DNA from 4 places in the Desulfitobacterium hafniense DCB-2 genome. Region 3 is predicted to be linked to each of the others. Evidence: riboswitches for the same ligand, from Rfam matches in the RefSeq annotation. Region 3 holds a riboswitch; each other region holds the start of a gene.

Region 1 (7,491 bases), 2.1 Mb from region 3:
TTGAGATTTTTATATTCATGAATTTCACACTTTCATCATTACGGATAAGTTAGTATTAGGATGAACGCTCAGCCTTATACTATACATTTTCCAAGAGGCGGGGGCTTGGGCGCAAGAAAAAAGCCGGCCCCCTAAGCCGGCTATCCAAAACTATTGCTGAGCGGCCAACCCTTCCCTGGCCACCAGAAAATCCACAAACTGACGGGCGGTTCTCCCTGAGCGGGCATTATGATTCATCACCCAGCGCAGCGCCTGCTGTCTTAACTCCTCCTTGGGAAGTGTCAGCCCTTCCTGAGTTGCTAACTCCTCCACAATCTTCAGATAGCCTTCCTGGTCCGGTGTGGGGAAGGTGACCGTAATGCCGAAGCGGTCGGATAAGGACAATTTTTCCTCCATGTTGTCCCGCCGGTGGACTTCCTCGACTTGCCGTTCGCCGAAGGTTTCTCTGATCAAATGACGCCGGTTGGAGGTGGCATAGATCAGCACGTTTTGGGGCTTCCCTTCCAGCCCTCCCTCCAGCAGGGTCTTCAGATTCTTATAATCACTTTCCGTGTCTTCAAAAGAAAGATCGTCAATAAACAGAATGAACTTCAAAGGCTGCTTGGCCAGGAGCCGAATAATCTTGGGGTAGTCATGCAAGTCTGTTTTCGATAATTCCACCAGGCGCAGTCCCTGTTCACCATATTCCTGCACTAAAGCTTTCACCAAGGAAGATTTCCCAGTCCCACGGTTGCCATAGAGAATCACATTATTAGCCGGAAGGCCTTTCAGGAAAAATTCCGTATTCTGGAGGATGATTCCCTGCTCCCGTTCCTGATTAATCAACTTGCTGATGCGCATGGGCTCAGGGTGTACCCCTTCCAGCCTTTCCGCACGGCCCCGCCATTTGAGAGCCATGCACCGGCCGAACAATCCGGTACCCATGGTTTGATAATAAGCAAGCAGCGCATCCACCATTTCCTCTGACCTTCCCCGAAGCAGACTCTGCTTCAACTTTTTCTGAGAGGAAAGGAGATAGTTTTCAGCCCGATTCTCTTCTTTTGCATAAGTTTCTTTTTCCCTATCCATATCCGGAAGACTCAGCCAACCAGGCCAGCTTTCCGGGCTCAATGGTTCCTCCAGCCAGAGGCCCGGTTCTTCCGCCCCTTGCTCTGCACACCGTGCCTTGACAGCCCCTTTAATATCTTCCGCCTTCAGCCCGGCAAGCTCCCGCAAATAGAGCAGCTCCCGCCCGGCCAGTCGGCGCAGCCCGGCGGGAACCCGGTCCTTTCCCTGTTGAGCCGTTTGCCTGGCCAGCTCATTGTCATCCTGAAGCATACGCTCCCAAAGATAATCAGGCCAATGAGCCTGAGTCGCCAAGGAGCAGAAATGATGATAATCTTTATAAATTGCCATCAGATCAAACTCCCTGCTCCCTATCCCCTGGAGCAGTTTTTGGAAAGAAACTGCCACCGGATCCCCTATGATGCCTCGGAAAACAACCATTCCGTCAAAAAGAAGGGATAACCGGGTAATTTTCGTCCTATTCACATTATGCACATCCTTGTTTTCTTCTTGTGTTCTAGTACAATTCTTAGTACTATCTTAAATCCTGCAATTCTTTAAGTAAAGGGTTGACAAAATCTTCTTCTTTGCTATTCTATAATTAGTTAAAAAAAGTCCATTCTTTGGTGCCCCCAAGGGGAGAATAGGGAAACCGGTGCGATTCCGGTGCGGACCCACCACTGTGTAGGATGAGCCTGAACCATAACCACCGGCCAGACCGGGAAGGGGTAGCGGCGTTTGAATCCAAGCCAGGAGACCTGCCAGGAATGAAGAAAGCCTTTCCATGGGTGCTATGGAAAGCAGCGGCGACGAAGGCAAAGTCCCGACCACTTATGAAGTGGCGGGACTTTATTTTTTTTAAAGGAGAGGAATACAGATGAGTAAAACCGAATTAGAACAGGACAAGCTAGTGGATGACTTCTTAAGACAGGAAAACCTGAGTGACGCTTCCCTGGAGGAATGTGAAACCGCCTTAGACCATCTTATCCAGGGAATACACGGTCTTGACGAACAGGTCATGGCCGCTGTACAAACCCGTTTAGATTCCTTAACCAAACCCCAAGGCAGTTTAGGAGTCCTGGAAGCCCTCGCCAAACAATTGGGCGGGATTCAAGGTCAGCCTTGGCCGGAAGTACAAAAAAAGGCCATTCTCGTCATGGCCGGAGACCACGGCGTGGTGGCGGAAGGGGTCAGTGCCTTCCCTCAGGAAGTAACCCCGCAAATGTTCTATAATTTCCTGGGCGGCGGGGCAGGGATCAATGTCCTGGCCCGTCATGCCGGCGCCGAAGTGATCTGCACCGATGTGGGCATGGCTTTCCCGCTGGATCCGCCCGAGCTTATGGCTCACCGCATCATGAACGGAACCCATAACATGGCCCAGGGACCGGCTATGAGCCGTAAAGAAGCTCTGCTCTCCCTGCTGACCGGAGCTAAAATCGCCCGCCAGGCTATCGATTCCGGAGTGAATGTCCTGGCCACAGGGGAAGTGGGCATCGGCAATACCACCCCCAGTACAGCCATTATTTCTCTCTTGACAGGTTTGCCGCCCCAGGAGGTTACCGGAAGGGGCACCGGTCTGGATGATGAAGGACTCATCCGCAAGCAAAACGTCATCGCCCGTTCTATCGCCATCAATCAGCCCGATCCTAAGGATGGAGTGGATATCCTCAGCAAAATAGGGGGCTTGGAGATCGGTGCCCTGGCCGGGGCAATTCTGACCGCAGCCTATTCCCGTGTCCCCATCCTTTTAGATGGGGTCATCTCCACTGCCGCTGCTCTCATCGCTGTCCGCATCTGCCCTACGGCCCGCTTCTTCCTGATTCCCTCCCATTCTTCTGCGGAGATCGGCCATCGAGCCGCCCTGGAACAACTGGAGCTAAAACCCATCATGCATCTGGATTTCCGCTTGGGAGAGGGAACCGGAGCCGCTATCGCTTTCCATCTTCTGGATGCCTCCATCCGCATTCTCAACGAGATGGCTACTTTTGAATCCGCAGGAGTCAGCGGTAAAAACTAAGCAATCACCGGAGGTAATTATGTCAGATTTTGTGCTCATAACCGGTGGAGCCCGCAGTGGCAAAAGCCGCTTTGCCGAGCTCCTGGCCGCTCATCCCGGCCTGCCTGTCACCTACATCGCCACGGCCCAGGTCTATGATGAAGAAATGGCTTTGCGTGTCAAAAAACATCAGGACCAGCGCCCTGCCCATTGGGGCTTAGTGGAAGAACCCCTTGCCCTCTCCTCTGTGTTGGAACGCCATGCTCAGAACAAAGGGGTCCTTTTGGTGGATTGTGTAACCCTGTGGCTGACCAATCTCCTCCTTGCCCACTATCCAGCAGAAGATCATCTGACTGAGCAGGAGTATACCCGGGCCCTCCATAGGCTGGAGCAGAAGATTCTCGAACAGGTCCGCATTGTCGCCCGTATAGCCCGGGATATTACCCCTCAGGTGATTATGGTCACCAATGAAGTGGGAGATGGTATCGTCCCGGATAATCCCCTTTCCAGGATTTACCGGGATCTGGCCGGCAGGGCCAACCAGATCCTGGGACAGAGCGCCCAGCAGGTCTATTCCGTGGTCGCCGGCTATCCGACGGAGATCAAAGCTGCCGGTCAGGCCTTACTGGATTCCTTGCGGCGAGAGGATGCCTAGCATGCGCAAATTATGGATCGCCCTGACCTTCCTGACCCGAATACCACTCCCTCAGCCGGAGCAGGTGACCTCGGAAGAATTCACCCAAAGTCAGCATTATTATCCTTTGGTGGGCCTGATTCTGGGCGGAGCCTTATGGTTGGCCTTAACCCTGCTCCTTCCTCACTACCCGCCCCTGGTTACGGCTGCCTTGCTGCTTGCCCTGGAACTTATTCTCACCGGGGGAATTCACCTTGATGGCTTGATGGATAGTATGGACGGCTTGCTTTCAGCGCGGACACCTGAACGCATGCTGGAGATTATGAAAGACAGCCATGTGGGAGCTTTCGGTGCGTTGAGCGCCATGGTATACCTGCTGCTCAAATTCAGTCTTTTGGCCGGGCTCCTCGCCCTCTCTTCCCCTTTAGTTCCTTACCTGGTTCTTTTCATGCCCATCCTCTCCCGCTGGATTTTTCTGATTGGGGTTCATTATTTCCCCTATGCCCGGGCCCAGGGATTTGGCCAGGGATTTCATGAAACCTCCCGCCAAACCCGGTGGCTATTCCTGGGGGAGGGGCTGCTGCTCCTTTTCCTCACCTATTGGGTGTTGCAATGGCCGGGGATTGCCGGCTTTATTCTGGCCACCCTCTTCATCCTCTTGTTCACCCGCAAGGTCTCCCGCCTCCTCGGAGGGTTAACCGGGGATCTCTATGGTGCCAGCATTGAACTTTCCGAACTGCTCTTTCTTTTAGGGGCCTTCCCATTGCTTTACCCCTGAAATTCGGAATCGCTTACGAATTTGAGCTGTGCCGCCCAGGGAGCCAGGCAGCCGGACAGCAGACAATCTGCTCTGACGACAAAGAAGCCGTTGCCCAAGGAACTGTAAAGTTCGTGCAACGGCATTTTTGCTTTCAGTACGGTCAGCAAAGCCTTTTCATGCTTATATTTCAACCCTATTGATTCAAGCCCCGGGCCAAGCGCCTCATTCCCTCTTCGATAATCTCCGGTGTGGAACAGGAATAGTTGAGACGCATTTCATTGGACACCCGGCCATCGGCGTAGAAAAGAGCGCCGGGAACATAAAGAACATTTTGGCGAATCATATCTTGCACATAGTCAAAACTATTGTTCACCCCCATGAGCTTGGCCCAGAGGAACAGGCCGCCTGCCGGCACCTTCATCTCCACCCTGTCTCCCAGATAGGTCTGGATGGACTCCACCATGGCCTTACGGCGAACATTGTAGACTTCCCGCAGCTTCAGTATATGATCCGGCAAAAGATCCTTTTGCAAATATTCATAGATGGCTCTCTGAGTCAGGTTATTGCTATGAAGGTCCACACCTTCCTTGGTCTGCTCCAGATGCATAATAATATCTTCGTCGGCAAGCACATAGCCGATGCGCAGCCCCGGTGCCAAAACCTTGGAAAAAGTCCCCAGATAGATGACATTTTCCCCTAATTCCGCCAGATGGGGGATGGGCTCTCCTTCATAGCGCAATTCTCCATAGGGATTATCCTCGACAAGCAGCAGGCCGTATTTCTGGGACACTTTAAGGAGCTCTTTTCTCCGCTCCAGCCCCATAACTCTCCCTGAAGGGTTTTGATAATTAGGTATTAAGTAAAGAAATTTAGGGGTGGTGAAAGCCAAAGCTTTCTCCAGCTCATCGGGAAGAATCCCTTCTTCATCACAGGGAATCATCTGAAAATCAGCCCGAAATCCTTCAAAAGCCTGAATAGCCCCCAAATAGGTGGGCGTCTCCAGGAATACCGTATCTCCCGGATCCAAAAAAGTTTGGGCCAATAAGCTCAATCCCTGCTGGCTTCCGGTAGTGATGATAACCTCGGCAGTTCGGGCCGGCCTTTGGCTGCGTTGGTGCTGAGAGGCAACCCATGACCTTAATTCCGGATATCCCGCGGTCTGTGCGTATTGCAGGGCCGCATTCCCCTGTTCTTCAAAAACCTTTTGAAAGGCGGCCTGTAAATCCTGGGTAGGAAAAAGATCCAAGGCAGGCAATCCTCCGGCAAAAGATATCATCGCGGGGTTTTGGGCTGCTCTGAGCATTTCCCCGATAAATCCTTCCCCTACATTCTTCATCCATTTGGCGTATTTCATTGGCTTCTCCTTTCCACTCCACGATTAAATTTAATAGGTAATATACCTGAATCAGTATTTCTTACTTAAGGGCGCCCCAGCGTTCCAGAGGCCAATAACGCAGCAGAACCTTGCCTTCGATATTCTCTTCAGGAACAAACCCCCAGACATGACTGTCCTTGCTGTTGTTGCGATTATCCCCAAACACAAGATACGCTCCCTCAGGAATCTGGATAGGTCCATATTCATATTCAGGAGCCTCTTTCAGATAAGGTTCCTCGATGGCTTCACCATTGATCCAGACCTTGCCTTCTCTGACCTCTAAAGTGTCCCCAGGCAAACCGATGATCCGCTTCACCAAATCATCATGCTCTCCCGAACCCTCCGGAGCGGTAAACATAATGATATCCCCACGCTGGAGGGGTTTATTTTTGTAAAACACCTTATCGAAGATTAAGCGATCCTGAAGTTGGATAGTAGGGAGCATGGAACCGGTCGGGACGATGCGGGTGTCAATAAGATAGGTCCTGATGCCAAAGGACAACACCCAGGCGACTACAATCAAAATTCCCCATTCCAAAATTGTGCGTAAATATTTCTTCATTCATGTCACACCCTCTGCAATAGTTATCCTCTGTGAGGAAGATCCAAGGTTTCGCTGCCTGTTTCAGGATACCACGAAATCCCTATCAAATAAAAGACCCCCCCGTTTGGAGGGTTAGTCCGCTATGATATTTCCTTTCCCTGAATTCTTGCCTCTATAAAGCCTTTGGTCTGCTAAACGGTACAATTCATCATAGGTACGGCCTTCCGTTGGAAATTCTGCGACTCCAATACTGACTCCTAAATTATATTCTTCCAGATGCATGCTCTTTCTCATCCGTTCAATCACAGTCAGGGACTCTTCATTCAGGGCGATGTCCGTCAGCACCACTGTAAATTCATCACCACCGGTCCGGGCCACAATATCCTGCTCCCGTACCGCGCAGCGCAGGTTCTGAGCAATTTCTTTCAGGGCCCGGTCACCCATGGGATGGCCCAGAGTATCATTGAGCTGTTTAAATCGATCCAAATCAAGAACCAGGAACAGAAAACGTGAGTCTCTCCTTAAGGTACTGGCTATTTCTTCCCGAACACGCTGCTCGAACCCCTGGCGGTTCAGTATTCCTGTCAAACGATCCGTATTGGCCAAGCGGGCCAGCTCCTCACGCTGGCGAATGGTCTCTAAAGCAACCCCAACCACCCGGATAAAGGCAGTCAGTATCTCCTGCTCCTGATCATTAAGGTACTTACCGGCATTCATCAGCCACAGCTCGCCGACCACCCCGCTATGGGTCTGGAGAGGATGTATCCACACACGTTCCCATTTAAAAGGATTATTTTCAATATCAAAAAAGTGAACCTTAGCACTTCTCAGACAACATTCTTCTTTAGAGATGTATTGCCTGACCCAAGTTCGCCAATCCCACTCCATCTCCTGTTTCAGCCGCCCAAAGGGTGAACGGATTTCCCAAGTCCCTCCGGCCCCCTCCAGGAGAAAAAATCCCCCGGGCAAAAACAGAATTTCCATGGCCATTTCTCCGGCTTCCGATAAAAGCTGCTCCTCAGAGTCAGCACGAACAAGAATCTCCGTTCCCCGCAATAATAAGGTTAAGGCTTGTTCCCTGCTCAGAGAGTCGATTTTCAATATTCTCTCGAATATAAAAGAAGATATAATCGAAATG
Region 2 (7,491 bases), 1.0 Mb from region 3:
GATTTGCAGGAGGAGAAGCAAGGCGATAAAGATCACACGGTAAAGCATCGGCAAGTTTTTCATGATTCTCCCTCCTCCTCATTATTATTATCTTTTAGTATATGTAATCCTCAGACTTTTTGTCCAATAATAAACAACAAAGTTTTATCGTGTCTTAAAATGTATTGACTAAACAAAGTATACCCTATACTATATATAGTGTAAAGATAATATTGGAGAGCGTGGTGGAGGCCAAAGCATGAGAAGCATGGTGTTTGAGAATGAAATCTGGGATTTCTTGAGGACGATAACCGAAGGTATGGCCAATGCATTTCGCCCGATTGTTGAAGAATACGGTTTAACTTTAATGCAGACTCGGATCTTGGTGGAAGTTAAAGACGGGGCACCTCATACTATAGGAAGTCTGGGAAGTATTATTGGCCTTTCCAGCGGGAATGCTTCCTCTATGTGCAAGAAATTGGAGGCAGCAGGATTTCTAAGGCGTATTCGTACACCTGAGGACGAACGGTTCGTGAAACTTGCCCTGACCCGGCACGGTGAAGACACAATTTATCGCATCGAAGAGGATCTTGAACGACGATGCGGTGTTTTTTTGGAATATAAAGGTGAACAGGAATATCAACGATTTATTGAGTGCATGGAAAATGTCAAAGCCTTTATGCAAGAGATGTATGAATTTCAACCGAAATAGAATTTTCAATCGAAAAGAATAAGGCTCACGGAAGCGGTTAGTTATAGAAAATAATGGAGTGAAAAAAATGAATGAAAAACCAACGCCGAAGAAACCGCTTATCTATTATTCCCTGATTGCCTTGTTGATTCTTCTGCTTCTGAATGCTTTTGTGTTTCCGCACTTGCTGAAAAGACAGGTTACCCAAGTGGATTATGGCTCTTTCCTGTCCTATCTTGAGAGTGGAACGATTTCGGAAGTCGAAGTTCAGGATAATCAGATTGCCTTTATGACCAAGGATTCAACAGGCAAAGAAACGATTTTTGTTACGGGCGCCATGGCAGACCCTGAATTGGTTAATCGTCTTAAGGCTGCCGGGGTGGATAAATATTCTCAGGTTATCCCCAAGGAGAACTCCCCCCTCATGAACATTCTCTTAACCTGGATTCTCCCCATGATTCTCTTATTTGGACTTTGGATGCTGCTGGGAAATCTGATGCAGAGAAAGATGGGCGGCGGCATGAACGCCATGACCTTTGGCAAGAGCAATGCTAAAATCTACGTTCAAGCCCAGACAGGTAAGACCTTTGCCGATGTGGCCGGTCAGGATGAGGCGAAAGAAGCTCTGACTGAGATCGTGGATTTTCTTCACGACCCCAGCCGTTATGCCGCCATTGGAGCCGATCTGCCGAAAGGGGCTCTCCTGGTGGGTCCTCCGGGAACGGGGAAGACCTTGCTGGCCAAGGCCGTTGCCGGAGAAGCAAAAGTGCCCTTTTTCTCCATATCCGGAAGTGAATTTGTAGAGATGTTTGTGGGTATGGGCGCGGCCAAAGTCAGAGATCTATTTAAACAAGCCAATGAAAAAGCCCCCTGCATCGTTTTTATCGATGAGATTGATACCATCGGCAAAAAACGGGATGGAGGCTCCTTCGGCGGAGGCAATGATGAACGGGAGCAAACCTTGAACCAACTTCTGTCCGAGATGGATGGTTTTGACGGCAAGAAGGGTGTGGTGATTCTCGCCGCTACCAACCGGCCGGAGTCCTTAGACAAGGCTTTGCTGCGTCCGGGGCGCTTCGATCGCCGGATCCCTGTGGAGCTTCCGGATTTGGCAGGCCGGGAAGCCATCCTGAGAGTTCATGGGCAAAAGGTAAAAATGGACTCCCCTATCGACTTTAAAGCCATCGCCCGGGCCACTGCCGGAGCATCCGGAGCGGAATTAGCCAATATCATTAATGAAGGAGCTTTACGGGCTGTTCGCTGCGGGAGAAGCCGGGTGAATCAAAGTGATTTGGAGGAGTCTGTGGAAGTTGTGATTGCCGGTTATCAGCGGAAGGGGGCAGTGATTTCTCATCGCGAGAAAGAGATTATTGCTTTCCACGAGATTGGCCATGCTTTAGTAGCCACCAAACAAACGGACTCTGCTCCTGTGCATAAGATTACCATTATTCCAAGGACTTCCGGGGCCTTAGGCTATACCATGCAAGTGGAAGAAGATGAGCGCGTTCTCATGAGCAAAGAAGAGGCCTTCAATAAAATCACCACCTTTACAGGGGGCCGGGCAGCCGAAGAATTGATCTTTGGAACCTATACTTCAGGAGCCTCCAATGATATTGAACAAGCCACCAAAATTGCCCGGGCCATGGTTACCCGTCTGGGGATGAGCAAGAATTTCGATATGATGGCTTTAGAGACAGTGAATAATCCTTACCTTGGCGGCGATACTTCCTTGATGTGTTCTCCGGAAACCGCAGCCAGGATTGATGAGGAGATTTTATCCATTATCAAAAGCGCCCACAAAAAAGCCTTTGAAATTTTAAAAGAAAATATTGAAAAGCTTCATGAATTAGCACGTTATTTGTTGGAAAAGGAAACCATCACCGGAGAAGAATTTATGGCGGTGCTCTCCAGGTAGAAAACAAGGACTGGTGATGTTTTGACATCCCAGTCCTTGTTTGGCGTTAAGCTGCTGCATCGCACTATTCTCTTGTTCTAAGATAAATCAGCATGATCGATCAGGATAAGATCAATCAGCAAAGGGGTAAAACGATGAATATTTTAGTCACCCTGAACTCAAGTTATGTAAAACAGTTAATGGTTATGCTGACCTCTCTGCTTGACTCCAACCCAGGGGAGCAGTTTACGGTTTATGTAGCTCATTCCGCTATGTCCAAGGAGGACTTTGCACGTATCGATCAGGCCATTGATAGCTCACGATGTAAGGTTGAAGGAATTAAGCTGTCTGATGAAGGTTTGAGCAAGGCACCTATTACCAGCCGCTATCCCAAGGAAATGTATTACCGGATTTTTGCAGTGAATTATCTTCCCGATCACCTTGAACGAATTTTGTACCTGGATCCTGATCTTGTCGTCATCAATCCTCTAAAGGAGCTCTACACCATAGACTTCCAAGGAAACTTCTTCGCAGCAGCCTCCCATGTTAAGGAACTATTGAAAAAACTCAATCACGTCAGACTTAATATGGCTGAAGACAGCACCTATGTCAATTCGGGGGTGATGATGATGAACTTGTCCCTGCTGCGCCAGGAACAGGATGTTCATGAAGTCTACCAATATATTGAAGAATACAAGCACCGCTTATTCCTGCCTGACCAGGATGTTCTTAATGGGGTGTATAGTGATAGAACCCTGACTGTAGATGCGAAAATCTATAATCTCAGTGAGCGGTATTATGCCCTCTATAATCTGAACCCCAAGTACTGGGATGCTAAAATTGATCTGGATTGGGTCCGCAGCAATACAGCGATTATTCACTATTGCGGCCGCAACAAACCCTGGAAAGACAACTATATTGGGGATTTGAACGTTTTTTATAAAAACTATGAGCAAAAGGTTCGTGCCAAAATGAAGGATTTTGAAACTATGAGGTGAAATGATAGCATTATAGTTAAATACGATAATGGGTGGGGCGGCTGATATGAGGAAAAAGACGAAGGACAGGCATTCATGGAAAACGGGCTTTACTACGGGCAGTTGTGCAGCAGGGGCAGCAAAAGCTGCCTGCCTTTTGCTGAAAGGACTGCATCAGGGAACAGAGGTGGATATCCCGCTGCCTCAGGGCGAACGGCTTCAATTGCCTGTACATAGATGGGACAGGGCGGAAGATGTTGCTTGGGTAAGCATTATCAAAAATGCGGGAGATGATCCCGATGTCACCCATGGTTTGGAAGTGGTCGCCAGGGTGCAGCTCCTTTCTCAAAGAGGAGAAATCCTTATTCGCGGCGGGCGGGGCATCGGAGTTGTCACCAAAAAGGGTCTGCAGATTCCTCCGGGGGAAAGCGCTATCAATCCTGTTCCCCGGTCCATGATTCAGGCCGCGGTACGGGAGGTATTTCCCCAGGAAGAAATCCTGGTGGTGATCGAAGTGCCTGAAGGGGAACGGCTTGCTCTAAAGACCTTGAACCCCCGACTGGGAATTATGGGAGGGGTATCGATCTTAGGTACAACGGGTATCGTTCGGCCGATGTCGGAAGAAGCCTTTAAGAATTCGATCCTGCCTGAATTGGATCAAGCCGTCGCTTATGGACACAAAGCCATTGTTCTGACTCCCGGCAATTATGGCTTTAAGGTAGCCAGGGAGCAGCTCATGGTCCCTGAGGAAGCCATTATTCAGATGAGTAATTTTGTGGGCTTTTTGCTGGAAGAGGCTGCTTATCGCAAGATCGAAAAGGTGCTTCTCTTAGGTCATATTGGCAAACTCATTAAAGTGGCCGGGGGAATATTCCATACTCATACTCATGTTGCCGATGCCCGGATGGAGATCCTGGTGGCCCATGCCGCCCTGGCTGGTATGGATCAAAATTCCTTGCAGACCATCGCGGAGTTGCCGACAGTTGAAGGTGCTGCCGAGGAAATTCGCAGCAAGGGCTGGGGGAGCCTTTTATTTAAACTGGCTGAAAGGGCAAGCCACCGGGCTCAAGACCATGTACATGGGGAACTTCAGGTGGGAACTGCCTTTACTTTGCTTAACGGAGAGATCATCGCCTGGGATGATCCGGCTATGGAGATCGGCAAAGAATTTTGGCATTGGCCGCCGGTGGAGGAGGAATTTTGGCGAAAATAGAGAATAGTTTAGTAATTCGAATTAAGTTGTCTTAACAACCGAATAGTATTCAAGGTTCCTCTTTAGAGGAAGAAAAGGGAAGCCGGTGAAAATCCGGCGCGGTCCCGCCACTGTGAACCACGAGTGCCTCTTAAGGCCCACTGGGATGAGCCTGGGAAGGGAAGAGGCATAAAGACTGGAAGCCAGGAGACCTGCCTTGAACATTGCGCTACGTCCACGAGCGATGGATGATGTAGTGACGATTTCGGAAATACCGAAGGGAAGAACCAAAGAGCCGCTCAGGGCTCTTTTTTGTTTAGCTTGCTTTTTTATTGAGCTTAATCGAGGGGAAGGTGATGGGATGATTCAAATAGTGGGGATAGGCCCTGGTACGAGAGCATGGGTTCCCCAGGCTGTTGAAGCAATGGTCGCTCAGAGCGATGTTTTGGTAGGAGGGATACGAGCCCTGGAGCTGTTCCCGGATTTCCAGGGAGAGTCATACCGGGTCACTGGAAATCTGGCGGAAACTCGGCAAACCTTGCAGAAAGTATTGCAGCAGGGCAAAAAAGCCAGTGTCCTGGTTTCCGGTGATCCAGGTTTCTATAGTCTGCTTCCTTGGCTGAAAAGGGAGTTTCCTCAAGAAGAAATTCAAGTATTGCCGGGCCTCAGCTCCATTCAGCTGGCCTTTGCCCGGGCAGGGATACCCTGGCAGGATGCAGAGCTGCTTAGTGTCCATGGACGTCCGCTGAACTGCTTGCCTTTACATCTCAGCCGGCCAGTGGGGGTTCTTACTGGCGGTGAAAACTCACCCCGGAAGATCGCTGAGTATTATCGCACCTATGGCTGCAATCCGCGGATTTCACTTGGCAACGCCTTAACCTATGCGGAAGAGCGTTGGCTGAATACAGATGCTGATCAGCTCATGAATTCAGAAGAAGATTTCGCCAATGCGGTGATGATCCTCTATCCGGAAGAAGCGGAGCATAAGCCGGAACAATCTGTCCTCTCCCTGCCCAGGAGCTTTGGCATCAAGGATGAGGAGTTTATACGCGGTGATGTCCCCATGACCAAGACGGAGATTCGCGTTCAAGTTCTGGCTAAGGCGGGAATTATCCCCGCGAGCCGGGTCTTGGATGTGGGAGCCGGGACGGGAAGTATAAGCATTGAAGCTGCTCTTCTGGCTCATCGCGGCTGCGTTTATGCGGTGGAGGAAAATCCGGAGGCACAAGAGCTGATCCTGAAGAATCAGGAGAAATTCCGGGTAAGCAACCTGCGCTTGATTCGTGGCTCCGCACCGCTGGCTCTGCAGGAAATCCCGCCTGTGGATGTCTGCATTATTGGCGGAAGCCATGGACAGATTCGGGAGATTTTACACCAAGCCCCTCTGGTACCTGGGGGACGGGCAGTGGTGACTGCCGTAACTTTAGAGACATTGGCTCATGGTATGGAGGCCCTGAAAAGCTTGCAATACGAAGATGTTGATGTGGTTTCGATCCAAGCTGTGCGCTGGAAGGGCATTAAGGATATTCATCTTGCCCAGGCCCAAAATCCTGTATTTATACTCTCAGGAAGGAAAGGAAGCTAAGGTCTCCGCTCAAACACAGGAGCCAAGACCCCTGGCAAGGGAGCGGCACTGCAGAACTGCAAGCTGGTGGCAAGACGAGGAACTAAGGAGGAACAAAGTGAAGAAGGATAAGCATGAAGACAAAAACACAGTAACCACCCTGATCGGGGAAAAGGCCAAATTCTATGGGGTGGGCGTAGGGCCGGGGGACCCTAAGCTCATTACTTTACGGGCCGTGGAAATATTACAAGCTATTCAAGTTGTCGCCATACCCAAATCCAAGATGGAGCGGGAAAGTGTTGCCTGGGAAATTGCCCAGTCACACTGCCCCTCCGGAGTCAGCATTTTAGAGCTGGAAATGCCGATGACCGCCGACGAAAGCATACTCCAGGCTGCTTGGCAGAGTGCAGCGGAGAAGATTGAGGCGGAGCTCAGTCAAGGGCATTCTGTTGCCTTCCTTACCTTAGGTGATCCTTCCTTATACAGTACCTATAGTTATTTACTGACCATTCTAAGAGAGCGGCTTGAGCCGGACCAAATAGAGACCATCCCAGGGATCACGGCTATGGCGGCTGCCGCTGCCCGAGTGAATTGGCCTTTAGCCACAGGTGATGAGCCTCTGATTGTTTTGCCGGGGATTGAAGGTTTAGAGGAGTATGAGCACTACCCTAATCTCGTCTTAATGAAAGTATCGCGGAATCTGCCGGAGGTGCTGAATCATGTCCAAAGGACCGGGTCACAGGCGGTTTTAGCTACCCGGGTAGGTCAGGCGGGGGAAGAGATTCGTTTGCTTGATCCGGAGGAAGTGCTGGAAAAAGTGGACTATTTGAGTCTTGTGCTTTGCAGGAAGCCTCAATCGTGAGCGAGATAGTTTGAAAGATATTGTCTCCAGGATTTTGTTTTACATCGTTCGCTCAATGAGCTGCGCGGACAAAACTAACGCGAAAAGCCAGCCGCTCCGTCGGGACGCCGGCCAAATCGCTCCTGCTCAATGGCCGGTTGGAAACGTCCTGTTTCCAACCCGACTCCGCTGCAGTCTTTTTGCGAAGTTTTGTTTCCGCTCGCTTAAATTCGCTCTCTTTTGTAAAACAAAATCCTTGGGCAGTTTTTCAAGTATTTGTTCAAGAATCTTTTCAGGACTCAGCTCAAGACTCAGTTCAGGATTCGGCTCTGGACTCGGTTCAGGACTCGGCT
Region 3 (7,491 bases):
GAAGAATCCGTCCTGGGCTGGGAAGAGCTGGAGCTGGAAGTGGTCCGGGACTCCAAAAACCAAATGATCACCGTCTGCTTCATCGAAAACATCGACGCTATCGGCGTCCATACCGGGGATTCCTTCTGCAGCGCCCCCATGCTGACCATCTCTCAGGAGCTTCAGGAAAGGCTTCAGAAATACGCCTACTCTATCGTGGAAGCCATCGAAGTCATCGGTGGGACCAATGTCCAATTCGCCCATGATCCCAAAACCGACCGGGTGGTGATCATCGAGATCAACCCCCGTACCTCCCGCTCCTCCGCCCTGGCTTCCAAAGCCACCGGGTTCCCCATTGCCCTGATCTCTTCCCTGCTGGCCGCCGGCCTGACCCTGGATGAAATCCCCTACTGGCGGGAGGGAACCCTGGATAAATATACTCCCTGGGGTGACTATGTAGTGATCAAGTTCGCCCGCTGGGCCTTTGAAAAGTTCAAGGGTGTGGAAGACAAACTGGGCACCCAGATGCGGGCCGTGGGTGAAGTCATGAGCATCGGCAAAAACTATAAAGAAGCCTTCCAAAAAGCCATTCGCAGTTTGGAAATAGGCCGTTACGGCTTAGGCTTTGCCAAAGATTTCAACACCAAGACCCTCCCCGAGCTTCTGGAGCTGCTGAAAACCCCTACCAGTGAACGGCATTTTATGATGTACGAAGCCCTCCGCCAAGGGGCTGATCCGGCGGAGCTTGCCGCCATCACCTATGTCAAGACCTGGTTCATTGAACAAATGAAGGAATTGGTGGACCTGGAAGAAAAGATCCTGGAGTATCAAGGCCGGGAGCTCCCCGCCGAGCTCCTGATCCAAGCCAAAAAGGATGGTTTTGCCGACCGCTATCTGGCCCAGCTCTTAGGTATTTCTGAGACGCAAGTCCGCCGGCAGCGCCTGGGGCTGGGGTTGACCCAGGCCTGGGATGCCGTACCTGTAAGCGGGGTAAACAACGCCTCCTATTATTACTCCACCTATAATGCCCCGGACAAGGTCACCACCAGCCAGAGGGAAAAGGTCCTCATCCTGGGCGGCGGCCCCAACCGCATCGGCCAGGGCATCGAATTTGACTACTGCTGCGTTCACGCCGCTTTTGCCTTAAAAAACCTGGGCTATGAAACCATCATGATCAACTGCAACCCCGAGACCGTATCCACCGATTATGACACCTCGGATAAGCTATATTTCGAGCCCCTGACTGTGGAGGATGTCTTAAGCATCTATGAAAAAGAACGCCCCATCGGCGCCATCGTCCAATTCGGAGGCCAGACACCCCTGAATATCGCCGCCCAGCTCCAGGAGGCGGGAGTAAGAATTCTCGGTACCGTACCGGAAGTCATCGACCAGGCTGAGGATCGGGATCAGTTCCGCAAAATGATGGAGAAACTGGCTATCCCCATGCCCCAGGCAGGTATGGCCAGCACTCTGGAGGAAGCTTTGGCAGCGGCGGAGATGATCGGTTATCCCGTCATGGTTCGTCCCTCCTATGTCCTGGGAGGCCGGGGCATGGAAATTGTCTTTGATGAAGAACAGCTGCGGGAATATGTGGCCGCCGCCGTGGACATCACCCCGGAACGCCCCATTCTTATCGATAAATTCCTGGAGAATGCCATCGAAGCAGAAGCCGATGCCGTCTCAGACGGTACTCATGCCTTCGTCCCTGCCGTTATGGAGCACATCGAGCTGGCGGGGATCCATTCCGGAGACAGTGCCTGCGTCATTCCTCCCCTGACCATTGCCGACCGCCATTTGCGCACCATTATCGATTATACCCAGCGGATTGCCCAGGAACTCCATGTGGTAGGGCTTATGAATATCCAGTACGCCATCGCCGAGGATAAGGTCTACGTCTTAGAGGCCAATCCCAGAGCTTCCCGCACCGTACCCCTGGTCTCCAAAATCTGCAACACCCCCATGGCCAGGCTGGCCACGGAGTTGATACTGGCTGATTATACCGGGCAAAAGAACGATATCGCAACCAACTTCAAGCCTGCTCAGATCTCCCATTACGGCGTCAAAGAAGCGGTCTTCCCCTTTGACAAATTCCCTGAAGTAGATCCCGTCCTCGGCCCGGAAATGCGTTCCACCGGAGAGGTTTTGGGCATGGCCAATTCCTTCGGCCTGGCCTATTTCAAGGCTCAGGAAGCAACCCACTCCTCCCTGCCCTTCAGCGGAACCGTCCTTATGAGCATTGCCGAACAGGACCGCTCTTCAGGGGTCATCGAAATCGCCCAGGAATTCCTCAAGCTGGGCTTTAAGATCAAAGCCACTCAGGGGACCCGGAAATTCCTTCAGGATCATAGCATTGACGCCGAATTCATCCATAAAATTGAGGAAGGCCGTCCCAATATCACTGATGGTATTATGAACGGCGAGATCCAATTGGTCATTAACACCCCCATCGGCAAACGCAGCCTCAAAGATGATTCCTACATCCGCAAGACCGCCATTAAGTATAAGATCCCTTATATCACCACCACCCCGGCCGCCTTAGCCAGCGCCAAAGGAATTGCCGCATCTCAGGAGGCGGCAGCCAATAAAACCGTGGTTAAATCCCTGCAGGAATATCATGGTGAGATAATGTAATTTCGGTAATATAATTCAGATCATATAATTTGGCTCATGTAATTAGATAATGTGATTTAGATCGTTGACAGTCCCCTTGCTTTTAAGATATGATTTTATCAGTCTTAGCTCAACTGGTTTTCGGTTGCACACCCCTATATATAGTGTTTTTTTATAAACTTTCATCTATATATGGTGTTCAACGAGATTTTGATGTATAATGAGACTGGTTCATTAATAAGGAATCTCATAGGTGACTGTACAACCACAGTTGAAAAGGGAAGCCGGTTAGAGGCCGGCACGGTCCCGCCGCTGTAAGGGAAATATACTTCTTGGCATTACCACTGAAAGGGTTTCGGGAAGGTAAGAAGTATAGATGATCCTAAGTCAGAAGACCTGCCTATGTGTATACCACCAACTCTACGGAGGATAGAGTATGTTGGGCTGCTAACGGCATGTTGTTTTTAGCTTCTCGGCATCTCTGTCGGGAAGTTTTTGTTTCGGATGTCATCATGAGTCCCTGAACGATGATAAGAGATCAGATTGAGAAAAGAGGTAGATTGTATTTGATTACTAAGATTCGCAAGCGCGACGGACGGGAAGCTCCTTTTAACATTGAAAAAATAGCCAACGCTATCTTTAAGGCAGCCAGTGCCACAGGAGGCAAGGACTATCAATCCTCTCTCCTTCTTGCGGAAGAAGTGGTCAACTACCTTGAGGTTAACCTACATAAAAAAGTCCCCTCTGTGGAAGAAATTCAGGATGCTGTGGAAAAGATCCTGATCGAAAGAGGCCACGCCCGCACAGCCAAGGAATTCATTCTCTATCGGGCGGAACGGACCCGTGTCCGGGAAATGGATACCCGGCTTATGAAGGTCTATGAGGAGCTGACTTTTAAAGAAGCCAAAGATAATGATATGAAGCGGGAAAATGCCAACATTGACGGAGATACCGCCATGGGCACCATGCTGCGCTACGGCTCCGAAGGAGCTAAACAGTTTAATGAGATGTTTGTCTTAAAGCCCGAACACTCCAAAGCCCACAAAGAAGGAGATATTCACATCCATGATATGGATTTTCTCACCCTCACCACTACCTGCTGCCAGATCGATATTATTAAACTTTTCAAAGAAGGCTTTGGGACCGGCCACGGCTTCTTAAGAGAACCCAATGATATCCAGAGCTACAGTGCTTTGGCTTGTATCGCTATTCAGTCCAACCAAAACGATCAACACGGCGGCCAAAGCATTCCTAATTTTGATTACGGTATGGCGCCGGGAGTAGCCAAAACCTATATTAAGCTTTATAGACAGAACCTGCTTAAAGCCTGCGAGCTTTTAATCCATCAGGATGTGGATCAGGAAGAGCTGGAAGCCCATCTCAAGGATGTATTCTCAGCCCTTGCCAACCAAGGGCATACACCTACCCTTTCCTCTGACCCGGATTATTTTGAGCAGGAAGCCGCACTGCTTCAAACCCTGCCTAATCTTAAGCTGGACATGCCTACCATCCGCAAAGCTCAGGAGTTTGCCGTCAAAAAAGCTCTTGCCGAGACGGATAAAAAAACCTATCAGGCTATGGAAGCTTTGGTCCATAACCTCAATACCATGCACAGCCGTGCCGGAGCCCAAATTCCCTTCAGCTCCCTCAATTACGGCACGGACACCACCCCGGAAGGCCGTATGGTGGTCAAAAACCTGCTCCTGGCCACCGAAGCAGGTCTGGGCAACGGCGAAACCCCCATCTTCCCTATCCATATCTTCAAAGTGAAAGAAGGGGTTAATTATAATCCCAGTGATCCTAACTACGATTTATTCCAGCTGGCTTGCCGGGTCAGTGCCAAAAGACTTTTCCCCAACTTCTCCTTTATTGATGCTCCCTTTAACCTGCAATACTATGTCCCCGGCAGGCCTGAGACGGAAATTGCCTACATGGGCTGCCGCACCAGGGTGATCGGCAATATTTACGACCCTTCCCGGGAAACCATCTTTGGACGGGGAAATCTCAGCTTCACCACCATTAACCTCCCCCGTCTTGCCATCAAAAGCCACCAAAGCCGCACCGAATTCTTCGCCATGCTGGATGAGAAAATCGACCTGGTTATCAATCAGCTCCTGGAACGTTTTGAAATTCAAGCCCGTAAAAAAGTCAAGAACTTCCCCTTCCTGATGGGACAGGGAATCTGGCTGGATTCCGACCAACTGGGCTGGGATGATGAAATTCGCGAAGTGCTGAAGCACGGCACCCTTTCCATGGGCTTTATCGGACTGGCTGAATGCCTTATGGTCTTAACCGGGCAGCATCACGGGGAATCGGAAGAGGCACGGGAGCTGGGACTGGAGATTGTTCAGCAACTGCGCCGGCGCATGGATGAAGCAGGACGGGAATACGGGCTGAATTTCTCTCTCTTGGCCACTCCTGCCGAGGGCCTCTCCGGCCGCTTCATCAAAATGGACCGGGAGCTTTTCGGCAGCATCCCCGGTATCACAGACAAAGAATACTACACCAACAGCTTCCATATCCCCGTCAGCTTCCCGATCAGCGCCTTTCACAAAATCACGATTGAAGCCCCCTACCATGAGCTGACCAACGCCGGCCATATCACTTATGTGGAGGTTGATGGCGATCCCACTCAAAACTTGGAGGCTTTTGAGAAAATTGTCCGTTGCATGAAAGAATCCGGCATCGGCTTCGGTGCTGTCAATCATCCTGTGGATCGGGATCCCGTCTGCGGATATACAGGAATCATCGGCAACGAATGCCCCCGCTGCGGCCGCGAAGAAAGCACTGCTCCCTTTGAGCGCATCCGCCGTATCACCGGCTATCTGGTGGGAACCTTGGATCGCTTTAACGACGCCAAAAAAGCCGAAGTCCGGGATCGGATTAAACACCTGAATTGCCTTGACTCCTCCATCGGTGAGAAAGGGACGCTTTAATGATGGACTCCTGCATCCGGATCGCAGGAATCATCGGGGAGTCCATTGTGGATGGCCCGGGCATACGCCTGGTGGTGTTCGCCCAGGGCTGTCCCCACCACTGTCCCGGCTGCCATAATCCTGAGACTCATGCTTACGAAGGAGGAAAAAGTGTTGCCATCGCGGAAATTCTTCAGCGTTTAGCCATGAACCCTCTTCTAGACGGCATCACCTTAAGCGGCGGGGAACCCTTTGCCCAGGCGGCCGGCTTTGCCTTGCTGGCACAGTCCGCCCGGCAGAGAGGCTTCCATGTCATGACTTACTCAGGATATACCTATGAAGAACTCACTGCCTCAAGTGAACAGAACCCCGCCTGGGCTCTCTTGCTGGAACAGACGGACCTCCTGGTGGACGGGCCTTTCCAATTGGCTGAAAGGAACCTTCTCTTACCCTTTAGGGGTTCGGAGAACCAGCGGGTTATCGATGTGCAGGAAAGTTTGAGACAGGGTAAGGTTGTTCTGGCCTCGGTTTAAATTCACAAAGAAACGCAAAGAAAAAGACCCTTGTGCTCATTGAAAAAGGTTTGGCTAAACCGCCAGGCTGTGCTATAGTAGATCCAGAGGAGGGATTGCCCATGGATATAGCCGCTTTATCCGTCGTTTCCAATCAGGTTCAGCTCAAACAGCAGGCGTCGCTATCGGTCATGAAGATGGTTATGAATGCTTCTCAGGAGCAGACGAATTCTCTCTTGGCTATGACAGCGGGGATGTCCGGTGAGATGGAGTCATCTGTTAATCCTCATCTTGGCAGTAAACTTGACGTATTAGTATAGGGATATCCTTATACCCCCACTTATCTATAAGCTAAAAAGACCCCTTGCCGGTGAACTCATTTTCCCTGGCAAGGGGCCTTTTCGTACTTACGAATGCTTATTCTATTTCATAGTATCACCGTGGACGAACTACTCACTTAACCGTTCTCGAATTCGTTCTACTAATTCACCAAAAGCAGGGACATATTTTCCCTTTATATCTTGACAAATCCTTACTGCAGTCATTTCGTTGTAAATATGAACAGTAGCATTCCTATCGTCCAGCATGGAAAGCCATAACTCCTCATTCCCAATGACTTCAGTGGCGAAGGCCTCTCGTAAGATTCTCTTTGGAGAATTTAGACCGATTAACCCTTCGTCCTCAAAGACGGCCTGCAAAGTTTTCCATGCTAACTCGAAAGTAAACTCAAAACGCTGTATTAATCCATCTCTCATTAAATCATCATTTCCGTCATACCGGTTACTTCCCTCTTTGAGTCGCGCATATGCTTTCTCAAAATTATCTAACTTAGTGTAGGGTTCGCTCATAGAGGGTAACACCTTCTTTCTTGATATTTTCCAGCAAACGTGAATCCATATGTTTATCGTGGAATAAGATATCTAATTTCAAAAGGGTTCTTAGGTCATCGAACTCACTAAGAAGGCTTCCTCGTTTATCGAATTCAGGCAGTGGAAAAATGACCAAATCAATATCACTAAGCCCTTTATTATCTCCTCTGGCACGGGAGCCGAAGAGAATAATTCTTTCAACTGCATATTTTTGCCCAATGTTTTGGATACTCTCCACTAGTCTTTTGTCTAAGTTCACGTTAACCATCCCCTACACATAATCCCCTAAAGGAGGGTCTCCCCCCTCCCCAATCCTTCAGGATTCGATACGTTCAAAACGCTCATACTAGTGTACACTTTTCCAGACAAACCCATTATACCATTTTCGCAAGTAAATTCTTAGCATAAAAATTCAAAGAAAAACCACCTTTTGTTTGGACAAATTGTTGGGCACAAGAAGCCCCGCAGCCAATACAACTACGGGGTTATCTAAAAAACAATTTACAATTTTCAAATGAACTCTGTCCCAAGGCTTGACTATCAATATCCTCTTGAATAATCCTCAAAGCAATCGAGACACACCTTTTTCCCCTCCTGGAGCCTCAT
Region 4 (7,491 bases), 1.5 Mb from region 3:
CGTATCCGCCAATCGCATTATCTCCATTGTCAGCCCGGAATCAGCTCCCATCAAGCGGATTATCCAGGAAGCACGGGACGCAGGAATGCTGATCGATGCCACCTATGGCCGCAGAACCCGGGCCGTGATTATCTGTGACAGCCATCACGTCATTCTGTCGGCAGTTCAACCAGAAACCGTTGCCCATCGCCTCTCCGCGAAAGAAGCCAGCAACACTGCCGAAGACCCAGCTGATTAAGGGGAGGACAAGAGTGGAACAAAATCATGGCTTATTGATTGTTCTATCCGGTCCTTCCGGGGCGGGAAAAGGAACCCTTTGCCAGGAACTGCTGAGACAGCTGCCTCAGGTAAAGTATTCCGTGTCGGCCACGACACGCCAGCCCCGTCCTGGTGAAGTGGATGGATTGCATTATTATTTCCGTAGCCGGGAAGAATTTCAAACCATGATCGAACAGGATCAACTTTTGGAATGGGCAGAGTTTTGCGGTAACTATTACGGAACTCCCCAGTTCGCTGTGGAGCAGGCCATTCAAGCCGGGAATGATGTCATTCTGGAGATTGAAATTCAGGGAGCTTTACAAGTCAAGCAGCGTTTCCCCCAGGGAGTGTTTATTTTTGTCGTGCCGCCCTCCATGGATGAACTTTCCCAGCGCATCCATAAACGGGGCACCGAATCCGAGGAAGTGATTCAAAAACGGCTGCAGACTGCCGCTCGGGAACTGGAATATGTGAGCGAGTATGATTATGTGGTCGTCAATGATGAAATTCCTCTGGCAGTAGACAAATTAAAGAGCATTCTGCTGGCTGAGAAATGCCGTGTGAAAAGAAAACCTTATGTATTTCAGGGGGTGTAATCATGAAACAGCCTTCCCTCGATATTTTGTTGAGCAAAGTGGACAGTAAATATACCTTGGTGCTGGCGGCGGCGAAACGGGCCCGTACCCTCATGGAGGATCCGGAGTTTGAAGTGAATTACCGCGGTTCCAAACCGGTAAGCCTTGCTTTTGATGAAATCGCCAAAGGGAAATATCATTTTGAATTAACCCGTGAAGGAATTAAATAATGTTGCGGGGTAAGAAACTCCTCATAGGCGTCACGGGTGGTATTGCGGCTTATAAAGCTGCGGATGTGGTGAGCCGCCTCCGCAAGCAGGGCGCCATCGTCTATGTGGCGATGACTAAGGGGGCCACTGAATTTATTGCCCCCTTAACCCTGAGGACTCTTTCGGCTAACCCGGTCTATGTGGACATGTTCGAGGAGCCTAAGGTGTGGAATGTTGAGCATATCGCCCTGGCGGAAGCCGTCGATGCCGTATTGGTTGCCCCGGCTACGGCTAATCTATTGGCCAAAATGACCGTGGGCCTTGCCGACGATTTTCTCTCCACTGTCCTGCTGGCCACGCAGGCCCCTATCTTTGTGGCTCCGGCCATGAATCATCATATGTATCATCATCCAGCCACCCAGGAGAACCTGAAGCGGCTCCGGGAACGTTCCGTACGCATTCTGGGACCGGCTGCCGGCTTTCAGGCCTGCGGCACCGATGGCGACGGTCGTATGAGTGAGCCTCAGGAACTTGTGGAGGCTTTGCAGAGTTTTTTTGCCGCCTCAGGAGTGTTGGCGGGCAAGAAAGCCTTGGTCACTGCCGGGGGAACCCAGGAACCCCTTGACCCGGTCCGCTATCTCGGCAACCGTTCTTCAGGCAGGATGGGCTTTGCCGTGGCTGAAGCCTTAAGGGAGGCCGGTGCGGAAACAATCCTTGTCTCTGCGCCCAATGAACTGCCCACCCCGCCGGGAGTAAGGCGAATCAATATTATGACAGCTCAGGAAATGCATGCTGCGGTCATGGGCGAATTTGCCCGGATGGATATTGTGGTCAAAGCCGCAGCAGTTGCCGATTACCGGCCCGCGGTCAGTGCTGAGCAGAAAATCAAAAAAGCTGGGACAAATCTTGCTCTGGAACTTGTGCCCAATCCCGATATCCTGGCGGAATGCGGCAGGAAGAAAGAAAACCAGTTTCTGGTGGGGTTCGCCGCTGAGACGGAAAACCTTTATGAGCATGCTCAAGCCAAGATGCAGCGCAAAAATGTCGATATGCTGGTGGCCAATGACGTAACCCAGCCCGGAGCGGGATTTGGCAGCCCTACGAATATCGTGAGCCTGCTTTTCCCGGATGGGAAGAAAATCGATCTGCCCCAAATGAACAAATTAGACGTAGCTCGGCGGCTGGTTCAGGAGATTGCTGAGCGCCTTAGTGAAAAGGAGTGACTTCATTGGCAAAAAAACTGTTTACCTCCGAATCGGTCACAGAAGGACATCCCGATAAAATCTGCGACCAGATTTCCGATGCCATCTTAGATGCTATCTTCGCTAAAGATCCCAATGCCCGGGTCGCTTGTGAGACCTCGGTGACCACCGGCCTGGTGTTAGTCAGCGGTGAAATTACGACTAATTGTTATGTGGATATTCCCAGCACAGTAAGACAAACCATCCGTGAAATCGGCTATACCCGGGCCAAATATGGCTTTGATGCCGATACCTGTGCCGTGCTCACCTCCATCGGGGAGCAATCCGCCGACATTGCTTTGGGAGTGGATAGAGCTCTGGAAGCTAAAAACGGGGAGATGAGCGAGGAAGAAATCGAAGCCATTGGCGCCGGCGACCAAGGGATGATGTTCGGCTACGCCACCAACGAAACGGAAAGCTATATGCCCCTGGCCATTGATCTGGCCCACCGTCTGGCCCGCCGCCTCAGTGAAGTCCGCAAGTCGGATATCCTGGATTACCTCCGTCCCGACGGCAAGACTCAGGTGACGGTAGAGTATGAGGATAATCGCCCTGTCCGTATCGATACCATCGTGATCTCCACTCAGCATCATCCGGAAGCAACTCAGGAGCGGATTCGCCGGGATCTCCTGGAGCATGTGGTATTTCCCGTGGTCCCATCGGAATTGCTGGATGAGAGCACCCGTTATTTTATTAACCCCACAGGCCGTTTTGTCATCGGCGGTCCCCAAGGGGATGCCGGCTTAACCGGTCGCAAGATTATCGTCGATACTTATGGCGGGATGGCCCGCCATGGCGGAGGAGCCTTCTCCGGTAAGGACCCCACAAAGGTGGACCGTTCCGCCGCCTATGCCGCCCGTTATGTAGCTAAAAACGTGGTGGCTGCCGGTTTAGCTGAGCGCTGTGAAATCCAGCTGGCTTATGCCATCGGGGTAGCCCAGCCCGTATCCGTCCTGGTGGAAACCTTCGGAACCGCCAAAATTGACGAGGAAAAAATCGGCGAACTGGTCAAAAATAATTTTGACCTCCGTCCGGCAGGGATCATTAAGACTCTGAATCTGCGCCGTCCCATCTACCGCCAAACGGCTGCTTACGGACACTTTGGCCGCACTGATCTGGACCTGCCATGGGAAAAGACCGATAAAGCCGCTGCCCTGCGGGAGCAAGCAGGCCTATAAATTATAAATTTCAAAAGCAGATGGATCAGGCCGGAGGATTGTTTCAATAGGAACAATCCTCCGGCCTGATTGGTTTAGAAGATAGAACACCCCCTTACTTTGGCAATAGGACGAATTTTTGACTTGACATTATTCTGGTTTTGGCTAAACTGAATTTAGTAGGTCTTAACAATTTAAGGATTTCAGGTGCCCTTCGCCAAGAAGGGAGAATAGGGAACCGGGTGCAATTCCCGGACGGACCCGCCACTGTAAAGAGGAGTCTCAGCGCTGAATGCCACTGGGTAACTGGGAAGGCAGCAAGGAGACAATGACTCGAAGTCAGGAGACCTGCCTGGATCCGGGGACACATGAAGTTTGGTAAAGTTCATGGTCATTTTGCTTTGTCTGCAAGGAGAAGCGAGGTGGCTATGGACTTTTTATTTTTATAAAAATTATTGGAGAGGAGAGTTGAGGGCCTTGGGATATCAGGGAAGAGATGTTGAGGTGGTTGCCCTGAATGATGCTCAATATCTTGTCGCAGCCTGCGATTCATGCGGTGCTATTGGTGAGAAAGAGCTGGATGCAGTCAAAGTTCCCTGGAGGGTAACCGGCAGGATGACGGCCCGGGTCGCTTTGTTGGAAGTGCTGGCGGTGGGAGCGGTTCCCCAGATGCTCAGCATTGCCATTGCCAATGAGCCCCTGCCCGCAGGGGAAGAAATAATGAAGGGGGTGAGAGAAGAGCTGAAGGCTATGAACCTGCTCTCCCTGCCTGCGGCCGTCAGCACGGAAAAGAATATGCCCACAGAACAAACCGGCTTAGGCATCACGGTCATAGGGCTTTGCGATCAGGATAAACTTCGCATTGGCAGAGCCAGGCCGGGCAACAGCCTGTTTTGTCTGGGGCTCCCCAAAGTGGGAACTGAGGCGGCTGACCCGGAAGATCCGGATATTCTGCAGGGGATACATCTTATTCAATTGCTTAATATTCCTGGGGTGTATGACATTATTCCCGTAGGCTCCCAAGGGATACGGGGTGAAGCCGAAGCCCTTGCCCAAGCTGTCGGTGCCCGATTTGGAGAAGATTCCCAATGCAGACTTGATATCAATAAATCGGCAGGGCCTTCAACTTGTCTCATTTTTACGGCCGCTGAGGATATTGAATTAGGGGATTTCGGCAAGCTACCCATCCATAAAATCGGCAGGCTGGAGGAGGATGGAGGTGGAGGTCTCCTAACAGAAAATGAAGATTAGAATCCAAGAGAAAGGTTAGCGGAAAGATTCAGGTTATCAAGTTAAATGAAAAGAAAAAATGAAATGAAATGAAGGAGAGAATAACAATGATTGAACCTGCAAAGAAAACAACGATTCCCAAATCAGCTCAGAATATCCGACGGATTGCCATCATGGCAGTCTTTCTTGCCTTGAGTGCGGTAGGTGCCTTGATTAAAATTCCCAGCCCGCTGGGGACAGTGGCCCTGGATTCTGCTCCGGGTTTTTTCAGCGCTTTGGCTTTTGGCAGCATAGAAGGCTGTATTGTTATTGCCATAGGTCATCTGCTCACCTCGGCGGTGGTCGGTTTTCCCCTGGGAATTCCTATGCATTTGGTGATCGCCATAGAAATGGCTGTCTTTGCCTTGATTTATCGCCTGGTCAATAAGAAAATCGGTTTGATTCCTGCCGTGATTATTACCTCCCTCCTCAATGGTGTGGTGGCGGCCTTTTCCGTATTCCCCATCGGTGGTATGGGTGCAGTCTTAGGGTTAATGCCCTTTCTGTTATTAGGGTCGGTCTTAAATGTTGCCGTATCGGCCTTAGCCTATAAAGCGCTTAAAGGAAGCCGGTTGATCTAGAGGAGTGCTGGGGTGGAGACAGTGATTGAATTAAGAGATGTTTCTTATCGTTATCCAAGAGCTGAAGAGGAGAGTTTAAAACAAGTCAGCCTGGCAGTGGCCAAAGGAAAATTCATCGCTTTGATGGGTCCCACGGGAGCAGGTAAAACAACCTTAAGCTTGTGTCTGAATGGTTTGATTCCCCAGTTTCTGCAAGGAGAGCTGCAGGGAGAGGTCAGGATTGGGGGGGAAGAGACACGTGAGGTCCGGGTGCAGGACCTGGCTAAGCAAGTAGGGCTTGTACTTCAGGATGCAGAAAGTCAGATCGTCGGGCGAACAGTGGGGGAGGATGTGGCTTTTGGCCCTCGTAATTTCGGTGTACCCCTGCAGGAAATTCACCGAAGGGTTGCCCAGGCCTTGGCCAAAGTCCGGCTGAATGGCTATGATCAGCGCTCTACAGCGGAGCTGTCCGGCGGGGAAAAACAACGGCTGGTGATCGCCGGAGTGCTGGCCCTGGAACCGGAACTATTGGTCATGGATGAACCGGCTTCTGAACTGGATCCGGAAGGACGGTTCCAGGTCTATCGCACCTTGGATGATCTCTGTCGTGAAAAAGAGCGGACGATTCTTGTCGTCGAGCACTCCAGTGAAGAAATTCTGCATAGAGCCCACGAAGTTATCGTACTTAAGCACGGGAAAGTTGCCTGGCAAGGGATACCGGAACAGCTTTTCCGCAATATCCCTCTTTTGCAGGAATTCGGGATCAAGCCCTTGCCAGTCAGCTTATTAGGCTGGAGTTTTTGGCAAAGAGGATGGATTGAAGGCCAGGACATTCCTTTGGATGTTGCCGAGGCGGAATCCCTGATCCGCAATTTAATAGGGCGGCCCAGCCTACAAAACAGAGTGGTCCCGCCGAGTGAGCCGCCGGCAAGAGGCAAAGTCCATCAAGAAAAGGAAGCAGAGAAGAGCTCACTGAATTCAGCCTTGATTCAAATTACGCAGCTTGTGCACCGATTTGAATCGGGACAAATAGGCGTACAGGGGATTGATCTGACCATTGAAAAGGGAGAATTTGTGGCTTTGGCAGGCTCCAATGGAGCCGGAAAAACCACTTTAGCCAAACACATCAATGGCTTGCTTAAGCCCACCGAGGGGGAAGTTATCGTCAAGGGCCTGAATACTAAAGATGTTGACACGGCCCAGTTAGCCAAAACTGTCGGCTATGTGTTCCAGAACCCTGATCACCAGATCTTTTCCGTCTCGGTAGAGAAGGAGCTGGAGTTTGGCCTGAAGAACGCCGGCTTTACCAGGACGGAGATTGCAGAGAGGATCACCCAGGCCTTGGCCTTAACCGGGCTGGAAAACTATCGTCAGGTTCATCCCTACACTCTAAGTAAAGGGGAAAGGCAGTTCATCGCCGTGGCTTCCGTTTTAGCCCTTACCCCGGAAATTCTCGTCATTGATGAACCGACGACAGGTCTCGATTGGGTGGGGGTGGAGAAAATTATGAAGCTGCTTCAGCAGCTCCATAGAAAGGGGACCACCATTCTGATGATCAGCCATGATATGGACAGTGTTGCCGACTATGCCGAACGGGTGATCATTTTGCGGGAGGGTCAGGTGATGATCGATGCCCCTCCCTGGGAGGCTTTTGCTGATGAATCCATGCTCCGGCAGGCGGCAGTCCTTCCTCCCCAATTATGCGTCTTAAATCAAAGACTGCAGGATTTGGGCTATTCTGCCCAATCGGCTGAGGAATTCAGGCAGGCATTGTTCCAGCTCATTGAGGAGGGGGAAAGGAAACCTTGTTTATAGACTACTTGCCAGGGGACTCTCTGCTGCACCGTCTCCATATCCGTACCAAAATATGTGGTTTTCTAGTGGCTGTTATCTGGGGTTTTTTGTTTCAAAATCCTCTCTACAATTTAAGTTGTTTACTCGGCATCCTAATATTAGCACTGCAAAGCAAAATCCCTGTGCAGAAAGTCTGGCAGATGATCCGGCCTTTAATGCCCATCTGTCTCTTTCTGCTTCTTTTTACCGGCATAACTTACCCTCAGGAAAGATTTCAGAGCGAAATAAGTCAGGTTATTCTTTTCTCCGCAGCCAATGAGGGGCGGCTTGCCTTGTCCGTGGGAGGCTTTTTAACGGGGATTAATTACATCTGCCGCCTGCTTATTATGGTATTGGGGTCCTCTCTGCTAACCTTAACGACCCCCCTG

What was found. A riboswitch is a leader RNA that binds a small molecule or an ion and turns the genes downstream of it on or off. The one in region 3 is predicted to bind cobalamin.
Region 1: linked by a shared signal. The riboswitch ahead of cobT (nicotinate-nucleotide--dimethylbenzimidazole phosphoribosyltransferase) and the one ahead of DHAF_RS01830 (anaerobic ribonucleoside triphosphate reductase) in region 3 are both predicted to bind cobalamin.
Region 2: linked by a shared signal. The riboswitch ahead of DHAF_RS06495 (bifunctional cobalt-precorrin-7 (C(5))-methyltransferase/cobalt-precorrin-6B (C(15))-methyltransferase) and the one ahead of DHAF_RS01830 (anaerobic ribonucleoside triphosphate reductase) in region 3 are both predicted to bind cobalamin.
Region 4: linked by a shared signal. The riboswitch ahead of DHAF_RS19425 (AIR synthase related protein) and the one ahead of DHAF_RS01830 (anaerobic ribonucleoside triphosphate reductase) in region 3 are both predicted to bind cobalamin.

Annotation. Positions count from the first base shown of each region.
Region 1 is NC_011830.1:3,513,514-3,521,004, forward strand. Features, by position in the region: gene DHAF_RS16380 (GerAB/ArcD/ProY family transporter) at 1-19, opposite strand, end outside; gene DHAF_RS16385 (ATP-binding protein) at 151-1,530, opposite strand; cobalamin riboswitch at 1,651-1,824, shown strand; gene cobT (nicotinate-nucleotide--dimethylbenzimidazole phosphoribosyltransferase) at 1,922-3,061, shown strand; gene cobU (bifunctional adenosylcobinamide kinase/adenosylcobinamide-phosphate guanylyltransferase) at 3,081-3,695, shown strand; gene cobS (adenosylcobinamide-GDP ribazoletransferase) at 3,688-4,452, shown strand; gene DHAF_RS16405 (hypothetical protein) at 4,443-4,625, opposite strand; gene DHAF_RS16410 (aminotransferase-like domain-containing protein) at 4,628-5,788, opposite strand; gene lepB (signal peptidase I) at 5,850-6,371, opposite strand; gene DHAF_RS16420 (diguanylate cyclase) at 6,486-7,491, opposite strand, start outside.
Region 2 is NC_011830.1:1,390,645-1,398,135, forward strand. Features, by position in the region: gene cls (cardiolipin synthase) at 1-63, opposite strand, end outside; gene DHAF_RS06475 (MarR family winged helix-turn-helix transcriptional regulator) at 239-691, shown strand; gene ftsH (ATP-dependent zinc metalloprotease FtsH) at 759-2,585, shown strand; gene DHAF_RS06485 (glycosyltransferase family 8 protein) at 2,678-3,562, shown strand; gene cbiD (cobalt-precorrin-5B (C(1))-methyltransferase CbiD) at 3,591-4,754, shown strand; cobalamin riboswitch at 4,790-4,967, shown strand; gene DHAF_RS06495 (bifunctional cobalt-precorrin-7 (C(5))-methyltransferase/cobalt-precorrin-6B (C(15))-methyltransferase) at 4,978-6,318, shown strand; gene cobI (precorrin-2 C(20)-methyltransferase) at 6,416-7,159, shown strand.
Region 3 is NC_011830.1:384,276-391,766, reverse strand. Features, by position in the region: gene carB (carbamoyl-phosphate synthase large subunit) at 1-2,610, shown strand, start outside; cobalamin riboswitch at 2,824-3,007, shown strand; gene DHAF_RS01830 (anaerobic ribonucleoside triphosphate reductase) at 3,156-5,525, shown strand; gene nrdG (anaerobic ribonucleoside-triphosphate reductase activating protein) at 5,525-6,037, shown strand; gene DHAF_RS01820 (YjfB family protein) at 6,139-6,336, shown strand; gene DHAF_RS01815 (nucleotidyltransferase substrate binding protein) at 6,466-6,864, opposite strand; gene DHAF_RS01810 (nucleotidyltransferase domain-containing protein) at 6,845-7,153, opposite strand; gene DHAF_RS01805 (FmdE family protein) at 7,426-7,491, opposite strand, start outside.
Region 4 is NC_011830.1:4,121,553-4,129,043, reverse strand. Features, by position in the region: gene remA (extracellular matrix/biofilm regulator RemA) at 1-238, shown strand, start outside; gene gmk (guanylate kinase) at 252-854, shown strand; gene rpoZ (DNA-directed RNA polymerase subunit omega) at 857-1,063, shown strand; gene coaBC (bifunctional phosphopantothenoylcysteine decarboxylase/phosphopantothenate--cysteine ligase CoaBC) at 1,063-2,265, shown strand; gene metK (methionine adenosyltransferase) at 2,271-3,461, shown strand; cobalamin riboswitch at 3,629-3,810, shown strand; gene DHAF_RS19425 (AIR synthase related protein) at 3,918-4,691, shown strand; gene DHAF_RS19420 (ECF transporter S component) at 4,778-5,290, shown strand; gene DHAF_RS19415 (ABC transporter ATP-binding protein) at 5,303-7,084, shown strand; gene DHAF_RS19410 (energy-coupling factor transporter transmembrane component T family protein) at 7,075-7,491, shown strand, end outside.